4 regions of the Oceanobacillus sp. FSL K6-0251 genome follow, and region 1 is predicted to be linked to each of the others. Evidence: riboswitches for the same ligand, from Rfam matches in the RefSeq annotation. Region 1 holds a riboswitch; each other region holds the start of a gene.
What was found. Region 1 has a riboswitch for S-adenosylmethionine ahead of metK (methionine adenosyltransferase). Riboswitches for the same ligand answer to the same signal wherever they lie in the genome.
Positions count from the first base shown of each region.

Region 1 (5,082 bases):
CGGAGCAATAAACATTTTACCGTTTTTCTTGTTATAATGAAATACAGCATATTTCCATTGGAAAAAATACAGAAGGAGACAGTAACATGCTATTAAATGTTTTAACCTGCGCACATGCACTTTTAAAAGAAAGCCTGAAAGAAGGAGATACAGCTATCGACGCGACCTGTGGAAACGGATATGATACATTATTTTTAAGCCAGACTGTCGGCCCTTCCGGCAAGGTATATGGATTTGATATCCAGGAGCAGGCCATTCAAAATACGAAAGCGATACTTTACGAAAATGACTGTCATAATGTAACCCTTATTCAGGACAGCCATGAAAAGATACATAGCAATATTAAAGAAGAAATTTTTGGCGGCGCTATTTTTAACCTTGGCTATTTGCCAAAAAGCGATAAATCAATAGTCACAAAAGCGCCCTCCACCATCGCCTCGGTTGAAGCGATATTGAAAAAACTGAAAACAAACGGTCTGATCGTTCTGGTTATTTATTATGGACACCCGGGCGGCGGGGAAGAAAAAGAAGCGGTTCTTTCTTACGCTTCACAATTAAATCAAAAAGAATATCAAGTGCTCAGGTACCAATTTATCAATCAGCAAAATCAAGCACCTTTTTTAATTGCTATCGAAAAAAAGAAACGCTCTGCATCATAGAGCGTTTCTTATGCAATTCCTAAAAATAGTAATCGAAAGAATAAATTTAAGAAGTGCCCGGCTGTCATGATAATAAATATAATAAATGAAATCATGAGCACACGGGAGCGAAGTGTCTTATATTTTTTGGGATAGGGAATCCAAATATAAGCTGATACAACCATGAGCGGGACAGAATATAAATATCCAAATAGATAAACCCAGTCGCGCAATGCAGAAAGGTCACCCAGTTCAGGGTCTTGCAGGCTGTTCAACTGATTCATATATCCGGCTGCAAAAATAATAGTTAGCAAAATAAAATAACCAAATGTTGTCAGACGCAGCCATTTTTGCTCATCGCTTATCAGTATATAGACACCGATAAAAAATAAAATCCCTATTACAATTTGAATCAACATGAAAGTACAACCCCATTTTTAACGATAAATCAGTTCTCTGCGCCACATGCAAAACTTTCTCTCTCTGTAAAAGTCCGCCTGTTTGTATGGATGTCCCATTATCCATAGCGAGATTAAAACAGATTTATACAATTACTTATTCCAGTTATGACTGGAACATCTGTTACTGCTCCCATTGTCAAATCAACAACGTGGAAATTACTTAGAATAGCATTTCTGTTTATCTCTTTATGTTATTACTATCCTTAAGTAACCAGCTTATTTATTCTACCATAAAAAGATGCGTATCTGTAGAGGATAAAAAGAAATAAATCTACATTCAAACTTATTATCCACATCAAACAAATGACTTAGAATATATGCCTACAATTAGGAGATTACGATAGGAATAACAAGTCTTTCTCCTTCATTCAGTACTAAAATCAACTCATTTAGAACTGCCTTTCCAGATAATATTTCCTTTGATATACTTTAATCAATATGACTGAGTTGGAGGAATACAAATGATTGAATCATATAAAGGAATAACCCCGTCTATTGATTCTGCCGCATTCATTGCCAAAAATGCAGTAATCAACGGAGACGTGACGATTGAAGAAGAAGCAAGTATTTGGTTTCATACGGTGATTCGCGGTGATGTAGCACCGACAAAAATAGGTAAGCGTACCAATGTCCAGGATCTCTCTATGCTGCATCAAAGTCCTGATATGCCGTTAATTCTTGAAGATGATGTCACTGTTGGACACCAAGTCACCTTGCATTCAGCAATTATACGCCATCATGCGCTGATTGGCATGGGGTCCATTATTTTAGATGGCGCAGAGATCGGGGAGCATGCTTTTGTCGGCGCAGGAAGTCTGGTGCCGCCGGGCAAAAAAATACCGCCCCGCACATTAGCTATGGGTAGGCCGGCTAAAGTGGTTCGTGAATTAACCGATAAAGACTATCAAGAAATGGACCGCATCCGTAAATCCTATGTGGAAAAAGGACAATATTATTTAAAAGAAACAAACATGGGCGGAAATGAGTAAAACCATCCTATTCCAAAGAAAAACGTCAGGCATCTTCAAACACCTGACGTTTTTTTATTTTGCAGTCAACGCTTTTAATTCTTCGACTTTATCTGTTTTTTCCCATGGGAATGTAATATCTGTACGTCCGAAATGGCCGTAAGCAGCTGTGTTTTTAAAGATTGGCCTTCTTAAATCAAGCATGCGGATAATACCTGCCGGACGCAAATCAAAAAGCTCCCGGACTGCTTCCACTAATCTCTCTTCACTGACTTCCCCTGTACCGAACGTATTGATTGAGATAGAAACGGGCTGTGCAACGCCAATCGCATAAGCCAGCTGAACCTCACAAGAATCAGCAAGACCTGCAGCAACAATATTTTTAGCAACATAACGGGCCGCGTATGCAGCAGAACGATCCACTTTCGTTGCATCTTTACCGCTAAAAGCGCCGCCGCCATGTCTGGCATAGCCTCCATAAGTGTCTACAATAATCTTTCTTCCGGTCAAGCCGACATCGCCTTGCGGACCGCCTAAAACAAAGCGCCCGGTCGGGTTAATATAGTACTTTGTTTTTTCATCCAGTAATTCACCGGGTACAACAGCTTCGACAACATGTTTAATAATATCCGCTTCGATTTGTTCATTCGTAATATCCGGATGATGCTGCGCGGAAATGACAACCGTATCTACACGCAGCGGCTGGTTATCTTCACCGTATTCAACGGTTACCTGTGTTTTCCCGTCTGGACGCAGATAGCCGATAATCTCTTCCTTCCGGACATCTGCTAATCTTTTGGATAAACGGTGTGCTAAAGAAATTGGTAAAGGCATCAGCTCTTCAGTTTCATTACATGCATAACCAAACATTAATCCCTGGTCACCGGCACCAATTGCCTCGATTTCTTCTTCGCTTTCTTGTCCTTGTCTTGCTTCCAGCGCAACATCCACACCGCCGGCAATATCAGGAGACTGCTCATCAATAGCAGTCAATACAGCACATGTTTCTGAATCAAAACCATATTTTGCCCGTGTATAGCCAATTCCTTGTACTGTTTCACGTACAATTGCAGGAATATCTACATATGTACTTGTAGAAATCTCTCCGGCAACTAAAACAATTCCAGTTGTAACCGTAGTTTCACAAGCTACTCTGGCATTCGGATCCTTCGAGAGAATCTCATCCAGAATAGCGTCTGAAATTTGGTCAGACATCTTATCCGGATGCCCTTCAGTAACTGACTCAGAAGTAAATAAACGACGATTTGCAGCCATAAGGCTAACTCCCCTTCTCCAATAATGTTACGGAACTCTATTTCAATATAAATTTATCATTCCACCCAATGTGGTTTCATTTTTTAGAGGATATTTAAAAAGTCTCCTAAAAACAAAAAAACCTCTCCTTCAAAATATATGAGGAAAGGAAAACTTATTGGCCTTTCGCTCTTATTGTTCAAGGAATGATCCTTGCATCAGGTTAGCACCTTTCACTTCAAGTGAGGTTGCTGGGCTTCATCGGGACTGTCCCTCCACCATCTCCAAATAAGAGTATCCGTTCAATATTTAGATTAACGAAACAAGCCTCTCCTGTCAACCTTATTATCATTTGTGACAGAAAAAATAATTTTTCATAAATTAGTATGGACTATTATATTTAATGTGTTATACTAATAAACATATTTCAAGATAAAATCAATTCTAAACCATTAATTAAGGAGTGAATAATTGCTTTATGAAAATATTGCGGAGAAGTATACTGGAGGAGCTCACTTTAACTAATATTTACAGCAACTATTCTGTTGGCCAGCTTATTGAAAAAATTATTCATCGTGATGAAGCAAAATTAACATCTACTGGCGCGGTCCGTGCCACCACTGGAAAATACACGGGACGTTCTCCAAAAGATAAATTTATTGTAAAAGATGCTTTGTCAGCGGATAAGGTAGACTGGGGAAATGTTAATCAGCCTATTGAAGAGGAAGTCTTTAATCAGCTGCTGGGCAAAGTGATTGCCTATCTAGATAACCAAGAGGAAATTTTTCACCTGCAAGCTTATGCGGGTGCGGATGAAAAATACAAACTGCCTATTCAGGTAATCAATGAATACGCTTGGCATAATTTATTCGCAAGACAATTATTTATTCCTGTTGAAAAAGACATGGAGCAATTACATGAAGCTGATTTTACAGTAATCTCCGCTCCCGGTTTTAAAGCAGACCCGGAAGTTGACGGTACAAACTCCGAGGCTTTTGTTCTCATTTCCTTTGAACAGCGCATTGTGCTTATCGGCGGAACAGAATATGCTGGAGAGATAAAAAAATCTATCTTCTCTGTAGCTAATTTCCTGCTCCCTGAGCAAAATGTTCTGTCCATGCATTGCTCCTCTAACGTTGGAGATGAAGGCGATGTTGCTTTATTTTTCGGGTTATCCGGAACTGGAAAGACCACACTTTCAGCTGACATTGACAGAAGATTAATCGGTGATGATGAGCATGGCTGGAGTGACGAGGGTGTCTTTAATATTGAAGGCGGCTGCTATGCAAAATGCATTAATTTATCCGCAGAAAAAGAACCGCAAATCTTTGATGCGATCCGCTACGGATCTGTTCTGGAAAATGTCGCCTTGGATGAAGATACACGCGTCCCGGATTATGATGATACTTCGTTAACAGAAAATACACGGGCAGCTTATCCATTAGAAAATATTGATAACAGCTTAGAGCCAAGTGTGGCTGGACATCCAAATACAATTATTTTCCTGACCGCAGATGCTTCCGGTACTTTGCCGCCAATCAGTAAATTGACAAAAGAGCAGGCAATGTATCATTTCTTAAGCGGATACACGAGCAAACTGGCTGGTACAGAACGTGGTGTAACTAAGCCTGTAGCTACATTCTCAGCATGCTTCGGATCTCCGTTTTTACCATTAAATCCATCTGTCTATGCAGAAATGCTCGGAGAAAAAATTGATAAATTTGATGCAAATGTATTTCTGATTAATACTGGCTGGACCGG
Region 1 covers NZ_JBBORS010000001.1:3,384,744-3,389,825, forward strand. The annotation lists gene MKY45_RS16835 (class I SAM-dependent methyltransferase) at 87-659, shown strand; gene MKY45_RS16840 (hypothetical protein) at 668-1,057, opposite strand; gene MKY45_RS16845 (gamma carbonic anhydrase) at 1,561-2,088, shown strand; gene metK (methionine adenosyltransferase) at 2,143-3,342, opposite strand; SAM riboswitch class I at 3,511-3,616, opposite strand; gene pckA (phosphoenolpyruvate carboxykinase (ATP)) at 3,800-5,082, shown strand, end outside.

Region 2 (5,082 bases), 1.0 Mb from region 1:
GCTTGAATTCCCATGTCGTATCATCAATTTGTTCCCACTCCTCTGCCAACAAAGGCTGATTTTCCATATTTTCATCCTGGGTAACAAGCGTTTCAAAGATATTTCTTTGTACATCACTGGACGGAGTATCATTGGATGCTGCCGGGTCAAGCGATACAGCATCGGCTGGTGTGGTAATAATTAAATCGCCGCCCTGCGATCCTCCCTCTGTCGTATTGCTGTCAGAGGATGCATTGTCATCTGGTTCACTGGCACAGGCGGCAAGTATCAGGCTGAACAGAGCAATAAATGCAAGTACATATATCTTTTTCTGTATTCTCATGATGCTGTTTTCTCCTTTAAGTATAGTAGTCTGGTATATTACCTGAAAATATGGATTTACCAGCCTGGAACAACAGAGCCGTCAAAGTTTTCTTCAATAAATTCTTTCACTTCGTCTGTATGGTAAATATCAATAAACTGCTGAACAACGTCATCATCTTGGTTTTCTGTACGAGCTGCAATCAAGTTAACGAATGTAGAATCCTGCTCGATAAAGAGCGAATCATCATTGGGTGAAAGCCCTGCTTCAATTGCAAAGTTTGAATTGATTGCTGCTGCATCAACTTCGCCAAGCTGTCTTGGAATTTGTGCAGAGTCTAATTCCAGTAATTCAAGGTCTTTCGGATTGTCAATTACATCATTTACGGTTGCATTTACACCCAAGCCTTCTTCTAATGTGATAAGACCAGCTTGTTCAAATAATAATAAAGCACGTCCGCTGTTTGTAGGGTCGCCAGGGAGCCCTAATGTTGCGCCATCAGGAAGGTCCTCCAGAGAATCAACCGATTCGGAATAAACTCCCATCGGGAAAGTAACGGTATCTGCTACCTTCACTATATCCAAGCCTCTTTCTTCCACCATGCTGTCCATAAAAGGCTCTGTCTGGAAGCTGCTGATGTCAATTTCACCTTCATCCAGTGAAACGTTTGGCATCACATAATCACTAAAAACCACAGTTTCAATTTCTAAATCGTCTTCTGCTGCAATTTCAGCTATTTTTTCAACAATTTCTTCATGTGGACCAGCTGTTACACCTACTGTCAATACGCCGTCTTCAAGTAAATCTGAACCGCTCTCTTCCTCATCTCCTCCGCAAGCAGCGAGGAAAACGAATAATAAAGCTGTAATAAGAAGTAAATATTTCTTTTTCATGATGATTTTCCTACTTTCTTTTTTTATTTAGTAACACTCTCAAGTTGTAAAAATGCGTCGATAACGGTATTTGCATTAATTTCTTCTTTCATCAAATGAATGGATTCTTCTTCCCGTGTCACTTTTTTCGCAATGGTTTCCAGCAGCTCCTGATCATCCGTATGTATGGAGAAGTCTGCTAATTTTGTCGGGAAGCCCCATGTATCATAGTAAGCTAATAGCTTCGTAAGCTCGTTTTTATCCTGTTCGATAGCAAGCTGAGCTAAAATGCCGTAGGATACAATTTCCCCGTGAAGTGAATCGGCAATCTGCGGGGCAGCAGTTAACCCATTATGAATGGAATGCGCACCTGCAATTCGTCCAGCTTTTCCGCCGAAGCCGCCAACCATACCGCCTGTTGCGATAATTGCTTCGATAACACGAATAAGAGCATCAGTGACTTGGTTACTCTCACAAGCTTGGATTGCTGCTTCACTGTCATCCAGCAAAATATCCTTGCAGGCACGAGCGGCGAATTGAGATATTTGCAGCCAGACTGGAAGCGTGCCTTCAGGGTAGAAGGCTTCAACTAGAGAGCGAGCTTCATAGAATTTGGCTAACGTATCGCCAATGCCTGCTTTTAAGTATTTTACAGGAGCTTCTGCAATAATTGCTGGTTCTACCACTACGAGTGTATTAGATTCAGGAAACTCAGTGTAATGAGAATGAGCACCATCTTCCTGATAAAAGACGCTTAATGGCGTCCAAGCTGCGCAGGTGGCGGCAATCGTTGGGATTAAGATACTTTTTATTTGCGCATTGGCAGCCGCTGCTTTGGCAATATCCAGAGCTGTTCCCCCGCCGATGCCGATGACAGCATCTATTTGCTGTTCTTCATAAATCGAGGCCAGTCTGTCAGTTCGTTCCACGGTGCAATGCCCATCTGCAGTATGTATATCTTTTTCCTCTATTTGATCCAGCAATGCAGAAGGAAGATATGGTTTTGCTTTTTCCCAAGCAGTACGCCCGGCAACTACAGCAATCCGCTTCACCCGCAAGTCATTCAGATTTTCTATCAGGTATTCCAGAGAACCTTCACCGATTTGATAATGGCTGGGCGATCCCTTTACAGTAACTGTTTGCATGGTAAGATAACCCCTTTTACATGTGTTTAAATGCTACATAAAAAACCTCTCTATTTTGTTCTAGAGAGGTTGAATAAGTTCATTTACGAAACGTCCTCTCTTATTTTCCAAAGCACATTATGCACTTTGCAGGATTTAGCACCTTTTTTAGAACGAGTTCTAGAAAGGTTGCCGGGCTTCATCGGGCCAGTCCCTCCGCCACTCTCAATAAGAGTTCTTATGTAACTGTGGATACATTTTAATATGAAATATGAGAAAAGTCAAATATAGCTTGATGCAAGGGAGCTGGCGGGCTAATTATGTTAATCAGCACCATTTTTGGTCCCAAAATCCAAATACTTGAACGGATTATCGCTCGTTTCTTTTAAAACACATTCATCCATTTATTTCATGTTTACTCTTTCTTATTTTTTGATATAATAAGAACAAATGTTCAGAACAAAAGTTCTTATTTGGAGGAATAAATATGATTGGATTACTTCATCATTCTCTGGATAAAAAGGAAAAAATCATGATCTATTATATCGACCGCCATAACAATGTAACGCAGCGTGTTATTCGCGTCGTAGGTATAGATGATAAAAGGATTCTTGCTTATTGTTACTATAAAAAACAGGTGCGCAGCTTTAAGATAGAAAATATTTTATCCATAGGGTGTGTAAAAAGGAGCGTCGGGGCTTGAATATTGGTGTACAGGAAGAAAGGAATACGAAAGAAAAAACAATGTTAAATGAGCGGCAACGGAAGCAGAATTGCTTTCAATTAATTATCGCACATAAAGATAATTTGCTTATTGAAGTGAAATGCTATCAGGATTGTCATGTTCATCATATAAAAGGATATATAGACAGCATTAACTATCAAGACGAGCACATAGCTATAGTTGATAAGCTGGGTCAAAAGGATTTTACAATCATTAAGTTTAATGATGTAATGGACGTTTTTATATTGTAGATAAAAACCCGAATGTATTCCAAGCGGAATCATTCGGGCTTATTTCTAAACATAAACAGCGTAAGGCTGCTTTTACCTATTTCTGCTCATCCAACGCGATGTCCTTTTTCTGCTTCTTCAAATAATATGCACTCATCAGAGAAGCAATCGGAATAACCAGAGCGATGCCAAGGCCCGAAATAAGGATTCCAAGCATTTCATCATTGAACACTTTGGCATTTATAATTTGGCCAAGAGAGTAATCTAAATCCTTAAACCAGATTAGCAGCCCCATATACCCTCCGAAAAAGGCGAAGAATAGCGTGTTTGTGCTTGTACCTAGAATATCACGGCCAATACGAATGCCGGCGAAGAATAGATTCTTTCTGGAAATTTCCGGATTCTGGTCGTGGATTTCACGCATCGGAGAGGTGATTGAAATGGCAGTATCTACAATCGCCCCAATCGTGCTCATAATAATCACAGCTGTAGCAATTTGAATGAAATTTAATCCAATATGCACATTGAAAGCTGTGATTTCTCCAGATTCTTCTTCCCCAAGTCCATAAATCATGGATTGTTCGGTTAAAATAATAATGAAAAAGATTAAAATAACCATTGTTGCAATCGTAGATAAGAAAGCAAGCATCGTTTTATTATTTACCCGGTTGATGAAGAACAAGCTGACAGCACTGATGAAACCACATGCAATAAGCGTAATAATAATTGGATTCCCGGACGGGTCATTCATGACGAATACAGCCATAAGCACAATGATAAAATTGATAAAGAGGGCAATAAAAGAGCGTACGCCCTTCATACCGCCGACCCAAGCCATTAATGCAAATAATATGATTGCCAGTAATACAAGTACATTCATAATTTCGCCTGCTTTCTCCGGATAAAGAAAATGGAAATATAGATGGCAATCGGAATGGTCAATACAATCCCAATTCCGCCGACTAAAGCACGTGTTAATTCAAGGGAAAGGTTCATTGATATGGTAAAGCCGAACGGTGCTGCATTTTTAAAATAGATTAACAGCATGGGAAGGGACCCGCTGACATAGGCAAAAAATAAAATATTGGTCATGGTGCCCATGATATCTTTCCCGACTTCGTAACCTGCTTTTTTTAATGTTTTTAAATCAATCCGGTTATTTTTCTCATACATTTCAAACATGGAAGCTGATAATGTAATGGCTACATCCATTACAGCTCCTAAGGAACCGATTAGTAACCCTGCCATAAAGATGGTTTCCGGGTTCCTGGTTAAAAAGGCCATTTCTTCATAGCGCAGTCCTTGTTCGCCAGTGAAATGCAGTGCTGCATAAGCAATCATCAATGAAATTACGGTCCCTATTAATGTAGCTAAAATAGCTGTATAGGTTTTTTCGTTAAATCCTGTCGCCATCAATAAGGAGAGAACGGTGAAAATAATAATACTGATTGCAGTAATAACAGAAAGACTGATGCTTGGATTCTGTATATAAATATCTAATGCAAATGACAAAATAGCTGCATTGACAAACAAACTCAGTGCGGATAGAGCACCTCTGGATTTTCCGACTGCTAATAAAATAATCAGGAATATCCATGCGACAAACACGAAATATTTGTCCCGTTTAATATCCCCTGTTGCTTCTCCGTCTTGAGCAAGAAAGATTTCATCGCCTGCAGATAACTCATAGTCCAATGCCAGGGACTGGACATATTCATTATCAAATTCAGTTATTTCTCCTTTATCTGAACCATTTTTTACTTCTCCAACGATATGCTGGGTGACTTTTTCATCTTGATTGCCATGCTCATCTGGCTGATCTTCTCTATTT
Region 2 covers NZ_JBBORS010000001.1:4,387,145-4,392,226, reverse strand. The annotation lists gene MKY45_RS21415 (glutathione ABC transporter substrate-binding protein) at 1-322, opposite strand, end outside; gene MKY45_RS21410 (MetQ/NlpA family ABC transporter substrate-binding protein) at 379-1,194, opposite strand; gene MKY45_RS21405 (iron-containing alcohol dehydrogenase family protein) at 1,218-2,318, opposite strand; SAM riboswitch class I at 2,416-2,532, opposite strand; gene MKY45_RS21400 (hypothetical protein) at 2,785-3,000, shown strand; gene MKY45_RS21395 (YolD-like family protein) at 2,997-3,272, shown strand; gene MKY45_RS21390 (YibE/F family protein) at 3,349-4,131, opposite strand; gene MKY45_RS21385 (YibE/F family protein) at 4,128-5,082, opposite strand, start outside.
Region 2: linked by a shared signal. The riboswitch ahead of MKY45_RS21405 (iron-containing alcohol dehydrogenase family protein) and the one ahead of metK (methionine adenosyltransferase) in region 1 are both predicted to bind S-adenosylmethionine.

Region 3 (5,082 bases), 910 kb from region 1:
ATATAATCTGTCTGGATATTATATTTTTTATCCATCATCGACAACAGTCCAAAGGTACAGCCGTATAGTCCGGACGAGCAAATAATATGGTCATTTGCTTTGGTGAGTGCAATCAAAACGGCAGATATGGCAGCCATCCCCGAGGCAAATGCCAGTCCTTTTTCAGCCTTTTCCAATGCGGCCAGCTTTTGTTCCAGTATTTGCACGGTCGGATTACTGACACGCGTATAGACATGTCCTTCTTCCTCTCCGGCAAAACGTGCCTCCCCCTGCTCCGCTGTGTCAAAGGTAAATGTAGATGTTTGAAAAATGGGCGGTGTTAAACTGCCAAGCAGCTCTTTGGAATCGTACCCTTCGTGAATCATTGCTGTTTCCATATGTTTAAACTTTTTGCTCATTTATATTCTCCCCGATCCTGATAAAGGTAATAATTCAGATAAGTCTCTCTCTTTATGATAAAGTATTCCTGTGCTGTTGGAAATGTTTCCGGCTCAAAAAAATATCTAATATTTCGTACAAAGAAAACAAAGCTCCCGCTCCATGAAGCTTCGTTTTACGGAATACATTATTTAAAAGTTATTGCTTCCTGCCTCATAAAGTTTTAATATTGGTTTTAGTTTAATTTTTTCAGAAGGCAGGAATGGATAATGGAGGATAAATCTTTACAACAGGGAGCGGTTATTACCTTTGCTGCTTATTTATTATGGGGAATCTTTCCAATCTATTGGAAGTTTCTTGAACATGTTCCAGCTGGCGAAGTACTAGCCCACCGGATTGTCTGGAGCTTAATTTTCATGATTTTTTTAGTACTGGTGACAGGTAATTGGCGTGAACTGATTGAAACGGTCCACGAGCTGAAAAAAGATAAAAAGAAAACCATCGCTATCATTACAGCTTCCATCGTTATATCTATTAACTGGTTTCTATTTATTTTTTCGGTTCAGCATGGACATGTGCTGCAGGCCAGCTTAGGGTACTATATCAATCCTTTGATCAGCATTTTATTAGCGGTATTTGTATTGAAAGAAAAGACAACGAAAGGACAGGTCTTATCGTTCATCCTTGCCGGTATCGGCGTACTTTATTTAACACTGAGCTATGGTGTGTTCCCTTGGATTTCGCTGTTATTGGCCATCACCTTTGGCTTTTATGGATTGATTAAAAAAACACTCCATCTGCATGCAATGTATGGACTTACTATTGAAACACTTGTAGTGGCTCCGATTGCTCTATTGTATTTACTATTTGTTCCGTCAGAAGGATCTTTTACTTTTTCTCCTTTGTTTACATCGGACAATCTTTTACTTATAGGCGCGGGGGGTGTTACAGCAATACCTTTACTGCTGTTTGCTGCAGGGGCCAAACGGATTCCATTGGCAATGGTTGGCTTTTTACAATATGTGGCACCGACAATTATGTTCTTTCTGGGGGTATTTCTATATAATGAAACCTTTACGGTACATCATATGATTACCTTTGCTTTGATTTGGGCTGCACTTATTATCTATATGGCCAGTATTTACCGGGATGCACCGCGGAGAAAAAGAAGAAAGGCATAGTTTTCAGCCAGTAACGGCCCGGTTCGTCCAAAGGCCTTTAGGTCATACTTTTGTGATAATTCCTTCAGTAAGGATGAAAGAAATCCCCGCTGAAGGAAGATTCACTTTATTTCATCTATTAATCCCTAGTAAAACACTTGACTTTTAACCTGTAAAACTATATACTCGCAAGTAATTTCAAAATATTTAGCAGAATCTCTTATGAAGAGCGGCGGAGGGAATAGGCCCTGTGAAGCCCGGCAACTTGAACATTCAGGTGCTCCATCCTACAGATATATCATCTGAAAGATAAGAGAGGGTTCTAAGTCAGTTATCAGAGCTCTCTTCATTATAGAAGAGAGCTTTTTTCAGGTAAAAGAGTGTTTTCAATAAAAAGGGAGGAAATACAATGTCAAACTATCCAGTACAGCAAGACGAAACGATTTTGTTACACGGGGGGCAGGTTCCAGACCCGACAACCGGAGCACGTGCTGTTCCAATCTATCAAACAACCTCTTATGTTTTTCGTGATACAGAGCATGCACAAAACTTATTTGGATTAGCAGAGCCAGGTAATATCTATACTCGAATTATGAATCCGACGGTAGATACATTTGAGCAGCGGATTGCACAATTAGAAGACGGAGTCGGTGCTTTAGGTCTAGCTTCCGGGATGGCAGCTATTACGATGGCGATTTTAAATATCACCCGTGCCGGTGATGAGATTATCGCGGACAGCAATCTATATGGCGGGACGTATAACTTATTTGCCAACACGCTCCCCCGTTATGGAATCAATGTAAAATTTGTAGATGGAACTGACCCGGATGCTATTGAGGCTGCAATTACAGATAAAACAAAAGCAATTTTTGGAGAAATCATCACTAATCCAAGTTTATATGTTTTTGATGTCGAAACGGTGGCTGATATTGCTCATAATCATCGCATTCCTTTAATTATTGATAATACATTTGCCCCTTATTTTGCCAAGCCGTTAACCTGGGGTGCGGATATTGTGGTTCACTCCGCCACGAAATGGATTGGCGGACACGGCACAACCATCGGCGGTGTCGTTGTCGACAGCGGCAGATTTGATTGGAATAATGATAAATTCCCTGATTTTATCGAGCCGGATGAGAGCTATAATGGCTTAAAATATGCGGATTTAGGTCCTGCTGCATTCATTACCAAGCTGCGCGTCCAATTATTACGTGACATCGGACCTGCGCTTAGTCCGCAAAATGCCTTTTTATTACTGCAAGGCCTGGAAACTTTACACTTACGCATCAGGAAGCATAGCGAAAATGCAGAAAAAATAGCAGCTTACCTGGAAAATCACCCTGCTGTAGAATGGATCAACTACCCGGGGCTGGAATCACATCCCTCCCATCAGCTTGCTAAAAAATACTTAAAGGGCGGTTTTGGGTCAGTTATTACATTTGGTATTGAAGGCGGACGAGAAGCAGGCCGTACTCTAATCGATAATGTGCAGCTCTGGTCTCATGTCGCCAATGTGGGGGATGCCAAATCGCTTATTATCCACCCTGCTTCTACAACCCATCAGCAATTGACAGATGAGGACTTGGCAAAAAGCGGTACAACGGAAGAATTGGTCCGTTTATCCATTGGTTTAGAGTCATTTGACGATATTGTAGCTGACTTGGATCAGGCCATTGATAAAGCAACAGGAAAATCACAGGGCAATCAAAAATCAGCCGAGGAAATAGCAGTGCAAAATTTACTTCAATCCCCATTTGACCGCAGCGAAGGTGTCCGCAAAAAGCGGATTATTACTGTCGGCATCGCGGACGAAGAAATTGTTCCTCTCTATAAATTAGGCTATGAGGTAATTCCTGCGGCAGATATCGATGAAGTGACAACAGATATATTAACAGGAGCTGATGCAATATGGCTGCAGGAAGGTAAACAGACACCAGAAGAAAACGCAGCTTATCAGGGCACGATTTTATTCACAGCTTCTGCTCCTGAAGTATCATCTGAAGTGTTTATTCTTTCGACCGTTCAGCCGGCGCAATTTGCTCTTGAATTACGCAGCTCCGGACGTTAAATACAAAAACAACATCCTTCCCCGCCTTTCTTTTATAGAACATTTCCATGTTTTATTGTTAAGAAAGGCGGGTAATTTTATCATGGAGAAAAACAACACTCCCACTGATTGATGTTTCGTTTTATGTTATACTATAATGTGGTTACGTCTTCTAGCTTAAAAATTAGAAGGCGTTTTTCATTTAATCTGTTTAGTATTGATTATCCTTGATTAAAATAAGACTATAAGAAGACGCATATATTCTATGAAACTTTACCAATCCATTTTGCAAATACACATATAACAAATTTAATTTCCTTTTCGTATTCTTAGGTAATTTTATTTGTTCCAACATAAACTAGAAGAAAAGAACACGTAGGTGTGATGATGAAAATGACGAAAAAGAAATGGTTTATTCTCATTAGCTCCACTCTGATTACCGCTATTGCTGTTTTTGCAATTTTACAGCTGCCCTATTTTCAATTAAACTCGGAACAACGGGAAAAAGAAGAAGCATTAAGAGAACAAATTACGCCTGAAGAAACAGAAAATGAGGAAGAAACACCCGAAGAGAGCGAAGAGGTTATGGGGGACGTTGAAGAGCAGGAAAATACTCCAATCGCTGTCGACGAAGATTTAGAAAATACATTTGAATTTGCTTCGGAGGAAGATGTAGATATTGTGGCACTCGGAGACTCCCTGACGCAAGGGGTAGGGGACGATACAGATCAGGGAGGGTATGTCGGGATATTAGACAGAACACTCCAGGTTCTTGATACCAACGTTCATTTTCAAAATTTCGGAAAGCGCGGAAACCGAACGGACCAGCTGCTTCACCGTCTGGAGGAAGAACCTGCATTAGCTGAGGCTTTAGAAGAAGCAGATATGATTATCATAACCATCGGTGCGAATGATATTATGCAAGTACTGAAGGAAAATATCATGGATTTAGAGATCAGCTATTTCAATGAAGAACAAACATCCTATGAAGAACGATTACATGAGATATTTGATACGATCCGTTCCCTTAATGAGGATGCTTCTATTTATCTATTAGGTATATTTAATCCTTTTAAAAATTATTTTGAGGATATCCCGGAATTGGATCAAATCGTTCTGAATTGGAATGATATCGGAAGAGAAATTGTCAGCGAAAATGAAAACAGCACTTTTGTTCCAATTGATGATTTATTTGATGACGATGCTGCAGACTTATTTGCAGAAGATAATTTCCACCCTAATTATGACGGATATTATTTAATGGCTGAACGTATTCTGGAATATTTTAATTAAGTTGGGATGAAAACATAATGAGAATAAAGAACAGACAAATAAAAATCAATAATAAATGGAGGGCCGGGTTTTTCGGTCTCCTCATCTTTAACGGCCTTATCCTGCTGGTTCTGCTGGTACTTATTTTTTGGCCGGTTTCCAATAATGCATTCCCTCCAAATACCATGATAGACGAGCAGGAAAGCTCTGAGTTTTATATTCAGA
Region 3 covers NZ_JBBORS010000001.1:4,299,249-4,304,330, forward strand. The annotation lists gene megL (methionine gamma-lyase) at 1-398, opposite strand, end outside; gene rarD (EamA family transporter RarD) at 648-1,559, shown strand; SAM riboswitch class I at 1,756-1,854, shown strand; gene MKY45_RS21020 (O-acetylhomoserine aminocarboxypropyltransferase/cysteine synthase family protein) at 1,948-3,606, shown strand; gene MKY45_RS21025 (SGNH/GDSL hydrolase family protein) at 3,979-4,878, shown strand; gene MKY45_RS21030 (YpmS family protein) at 4,896-5,082, shown strand, end outside.
Region 3: linked by a shared signal. The riboswitch ahead of MKY45_RS21020 (O-acetylhomoserine aminocarboxypropyltransferase/cysteine synthase family protein) and the one ahead of metK (methionine adenosyltransferase) in region 1 are both predicted to bind S-adenosylmethionine.

Region 4 (5,082 bases), 1.2 Mb from region 1:
GAGAAAAAGCTTTCTGTGCCGGAGCAGATTTAAAAGAACGAAAGGCAATGAATGAGGAGGAAGTTGTTGCTGCTGTACAGAAAATTAGCAGACTTGCCGATTCCATAGAAAAAATAGAGGTTCCTGTAATTGCTGCTATTAATGGCGTCGCCTTTGGAGGTGGACTGGAAATCGCTTTAGCCTGTGACCTGCGCATTGCGGCCAATCATGTAAAGCTGGGGTTGACGGAAACCTCTCTGGCGATTATACCCGGAGCCGGCGGGACACAGCGTTTGCCAAGATTAATTGGAATCGGCCAGGCGAAACTGCTTATTTATACTGCCAAAACAATTTCAGCAGAGGATGCATTAGCCATTGGACTGATTGAGCGGTCAGTCGCCACTTCTTTTTTACAAGACGAAGCAATAAGTATTGCCCGGAAAATAAGCCAAAATGGACCGATTGCTATGAAGCAGGCTAAACAAGCGATTAATCAAGGAATGGATCTTTCGATAGATGAAGCGGTTCAATTGGAACATGCAGCTTATGTAAAACTAATACCGACAAAGGACAGAAAAGAAGGATTGCTTGCATTTCAAGAGAAAAGAAAGCCTGATTACCATGGAAGTTAAAGCCGGAAAGGAGAATGCTTATATGCCTGTGAATCAAGAACTTAAGGAGCGTATAGAAAAAATAAAAAAGGGAGGAAAACAAAAGTATCACGACAGCAATGCTGAAAAGGGCAAGCTTTTTGCTAGAGAAAGAATCCAGCTTCTTTTTGATTCTCATGAGACACTTGAGGATGGTTTATTTGCCAATGCGATGGATGAAGACCTGCCGGCAGACGGCGTGGTTACAGTAACAGGAAAAATAAACGGTCAGACAGTTTGTGCGATGGCAAATGATTCGACCGTCAAAGCAGGAAGCTGGGGACAGCGGACGGTGGAGAAAATTTTACGTATTCAAGAGACGGCTGAGAGGCTGGAGGTGCCCATGGTTTATCTGGTAGACTCTGCCGGTGCCCGAATTACAGATCAAATAGATATGTTCCCGGGAAGAAGAGGAGCGGGACGTATTTTCTATAATCAAATTAAGCTGTCAGGAAGAGTGCCGCAAATCTGCTTATTGTTTGGTCCATCCGCTGCCGGCGGTGCCTATATTCCGGCCTTTTGTGATATCGTTGTCATGGTTGATGGGAACGCATCGATGTATTTAGGTTCACCGCGAATGGCTGAAAAGGTCATTGGCGAAAAGGTTTCTTTAGAGGAAATGGGCGGAGCAAAGATGCACTGTACAACCTCAGGAGTAGGCGATGTTTTAGTAGATACCGAAGAAGAAGCGATTCAATTTGCACAGAAGTACTTAACGTATTTTCCTGCTAATTTTCGTGAGAAGCCAAAAAAAGCAGCATCTGTAGAACCAAAAAGCTTTGATAAGCCAATCAGCGAAATTATTCCAGAAAATCAAAATGCTGCTTTTGATATGTATGAACTGATTGACCGTACAATTGATGAAGGCAGTTTTTGTGAAATAAAAAAGCGGTTTGCTCCAGAATTAATTACTGGGCTGGCCCGTATCAACGGTCAAAGTATAGGAATCATTGCTAATCAGCCACGTGTAAAAGGAGGCGTTCTTTTTACGGATTCAGCAGATAAAGCAACAAAATTTATCCAATTATGTGATGCGTTTGAAATTCCGCTGCTGTTCTTAACGGATGTACCAGGATTTATGATTGGAACAAGAGTGGAGAAGCAGGGAATTATTCGCCATGGAGCCAAAATGCTGTTTGCAATGAGTGAGGTAACGGTACCTAAAATTTCTGTTATTGTCCGAAAGGCTTATGGAGCTGGTCTATACGCGATGTCAGGGCCGGCTTTCGATCCGGATTGCTGTTTAGCCTTTCCAAATGCACAGATTGCTGTTATGGGACCGGAAGCAGCAGTGAATGCAGTAGAAGCAAATAAAATCGCTCAGCTTCCAGAAGAAGAAAGGGAGGCATATATCGCAGAAAAGCAGGCCGCCTATAAAGAGAACATTGATATTTACCGCTTAGCTTCCGAAATGATTATTGATGATATCATTGATCCAGATCATCTTCGGAGCGAGCTGACAAGACGTTTCATCATTTATCAGAATAAGAAAAAGCAATTTACCGAGAGAAAACATGGGGTTTACCCAGTGTAAACAAATAATGGAAACGCTTAGGCTAGAATGTGGTCTAAGCGTTTTTACTGAAAACAAAAGAATATTAATTCACCATAATTGTATTATGTAAACTAAATGATGAATTTTAAGGACACGATGAAAAAAGCTGCTCAATCGATTTAGCATCGTACTCTATAGCAGGAAAATATAATTACATGTGATAAAACAACCAGTCGCCGCTTACAGCAAAAAGATATCTGCTAATATTATCAATAGATTTTGATCAAGAAACGCTTCATTAAATTAAAATTTCCACTTGACATATTTTTTGAATTCGATAACATATAAAGAAATCTTAAAAAACTAAATAATGTAATTCCTTATCAAGAGCCGGGGGAGGAACTGGTCCTATAATCCCGCAGCAACCATTACTGGAAACGCAGTAAAATGGTGCTAATTCCAGCAAGTTTTCACTTGAGAGATGAGGCAGTGTGTAAAGAAACCCTCTTCTCCTGGAAAAGGGGTTTTTTCATTTTTAAACAAGGGTAGGGAGGGAATAATTTCAAAGGGGCAAGCATGGCTTAAAACCGAGTAATTAGATAGGTAAAGTTTAATTATTATGGTGGCTGTAAGAAAATTAACGAGATGGATTTACAATTTGTATGATTTTATCGCAGCACAAATCAGTGGGCAAAGGAAACAGACCAGGTTCACGATGTCCTAGGGCTGAAACTGGGACTGGGACTGCGATTACTCGTCCCATCGAAGAACTTTTGCGATTAACCGTCCTATTATAAAGAGTTGTGCGTCGAAAAACCTTCACTAATTGAAGTTTCACTGTATGACAAACCAAAATTTTAAATGTATGAGGAGAGATTTCATTGACTAAAACAGATAGTTTATATCAAAAATCTTATTTTAACCGGATAACAGAATTAAAAGAATATGCACCGGAAGCGTTTCAAACTTTTTTTGCTTTTAACGATAAAGCATTAGCTGAGGGTGAATTATCAGTTAAATTAAAGGAATTAATTGCGGTAGCCGTAGCGCACATTACGGGGTGCCCGTACTGCATTGATTTACATGTGGGGAATGCTAAAAAAAATAACGCTGATAAAGAGGAAGTAACAGAGGCCATTTTTGTTGCAACAGCTCTAAAGGCTGGTTCAGCGGTTGCTCATGGTGTGAATGCGCTAAATGCGTTTGATGAAGAGGAAAAAGACGAGCTGTACAAAGCATCCTATTTTAATAGATTAACCGAATTTGGTGACATTGATGCGGATACATTCAAGGCATTTGCTGCTTTTGATCATAAATCTATCAAAGCAGGCAAATTGACCGAAAAGGAGAAAGAGCTTATCGCGGTGGCATCAGCACATACCACAGGCTGCCCGTATTGAAGCGGTCAAGATGAAAATTTATGAGAAAAGGAGCTTATCGAAACGATGACAAAACAAATTCACCTGAATGGATTTATTCAAAATTCACCTTCCCCTCACTCGACAGGATTATGGAAGCATGAAAAGGACGAGGGGACAAAACATAATGACCTGTCATATTGGATAGAAACAGCAAAAATCCTGGAACGCGGTAAATTTGATGCCATGTTTATTGCTGATGTGCTTGGAACCTACAGTGTATATGAAAATAGTCATGAAGCAGCTGTCCGGCATGCTGTACAGCTTCCGGCTCATGATCCATTGATTCCGATTTCTGCTATGGCGGCTGTCACTGAAAATCTCGGCTTTGCGCCAACAATTTCTGCTACATATGCACAACCATACGCACTCGCAAGGCAGCTATCTACACTGGATCATTTAACGAATGGAAGAGTTGCCTGGAATGTGGTGACTTCTTATTTAGAAAGCGAGGCAGTCAATCTTGGCCTTTCCAGCCGTCTTCCTAAGGAACAGCGCTATGACCGTGCAGATGAATTTCTCGAAGTCGTTTATAAACTTTGGGAACACAGCTGGGATGACAATGCTGTTGTTCATGATGGCACAAAGGATACATTTGCACAGCCGGATAAGGTTCGTTTGATTAATCATGAAGGTGAATTTTTCAATGTACCTGGTCCGCATTTGGTTGAACCTTCTCCGCAGCGTACGCCTGTTTTATTCCAAGCAGGAGCTTCACCAAAAGGAAGAGATTTTGCAGCGAAACATGCAGAGGCGGTTTTTACTAAAAATCATTCCTTGGATGCGTTAAAGGCCTATGTTGCAGATATTCGAAAACGAACAGAGGAACAGGGCAGAAATCGGCAAGATATATTTGTTTTTCCTATGATTTTGCCAATCATTGGGTCAACGGAAGAAGAAGCGCTGGCAAAGTATGAAGATTTAACAGACCACGTCAGCTACGAAGGAACTGCGTCTCTCCTTTCCGGACATACAGGAATCGATTTTTCAAAATATAATCCGGATCAGTATATTGAAGATATACAGACAGAAGCAGTACAGGGAAATCTGGATATGTATACAAAAGATCCTAATAAGAAATGGACACTGCGGGAAGCTGTTAAAAATCATGGACTCGGCAATGGTACGGTGAAATTTATCGGAACACCTGAACAAATTGCAGATCGAATGGAAGAATGGGCATTTGAAGGTGACGTGGATGGTTTCAATATCGCGCAGACCTATTCTCCGGATACATTTCGGGAATTTGTGGATTTAGTTGTTCCTGAATTGCAAAAACGCGGCATTTACCGGACTGAATATGAAGGGAAGACGCTTAGAGAAAATATGTTTGGAAATGGAACACCCCATTTACCCGATAATCATCCTGCGCGAAAGCTTGGCAGCTTTCAGCCGAGATAACGGAGAAGTACATTTCCTGTTTTACTCGTATGTGCAAGGAGGTCAGAGATGAGTACAATTATGCTTTATACATGGATCGGTTTTGCAATATTTCTAGCTGTCATGCTGATCCTTGGTTACATAAGTGCTAAAAAAACGA
Region 4 covers NZ_JBBORS010000001.1:2,222,628-2,227,709, forward strand. The annotation lists gene MKY45_RS11200 (enoyl-CoA hydratase) at 1-611, shown strand, start outside; gene MKY45_RS11205 (acyl-CoA carboxylase subunit beta) at 634-2,163, shown strand; SAM riboswitch class I at 2,502-2,612, shown strand; gene MKY45_RS11210 (carboxymuconolactone decarboxylase family protein) at 3,006-3,524, shown strand; gene MKY45_RS11215 (LLM class flavin-dependent oxidoreductase) at 3,570-4,943, shown strand; gene MKY45_RS11220 (sodium:solute symporter family protein) at 4,992-5,082, shown strand, end outside.
Region 4: linked by a shared signal. The riboswitch ahead of MKY45_RS11210 (carboxymuconolactone decarboxylase family protein) and the one ahead of metK (methionine adenosyltransferase) in region 1 are both predicted to bind S-adenosylmethionine.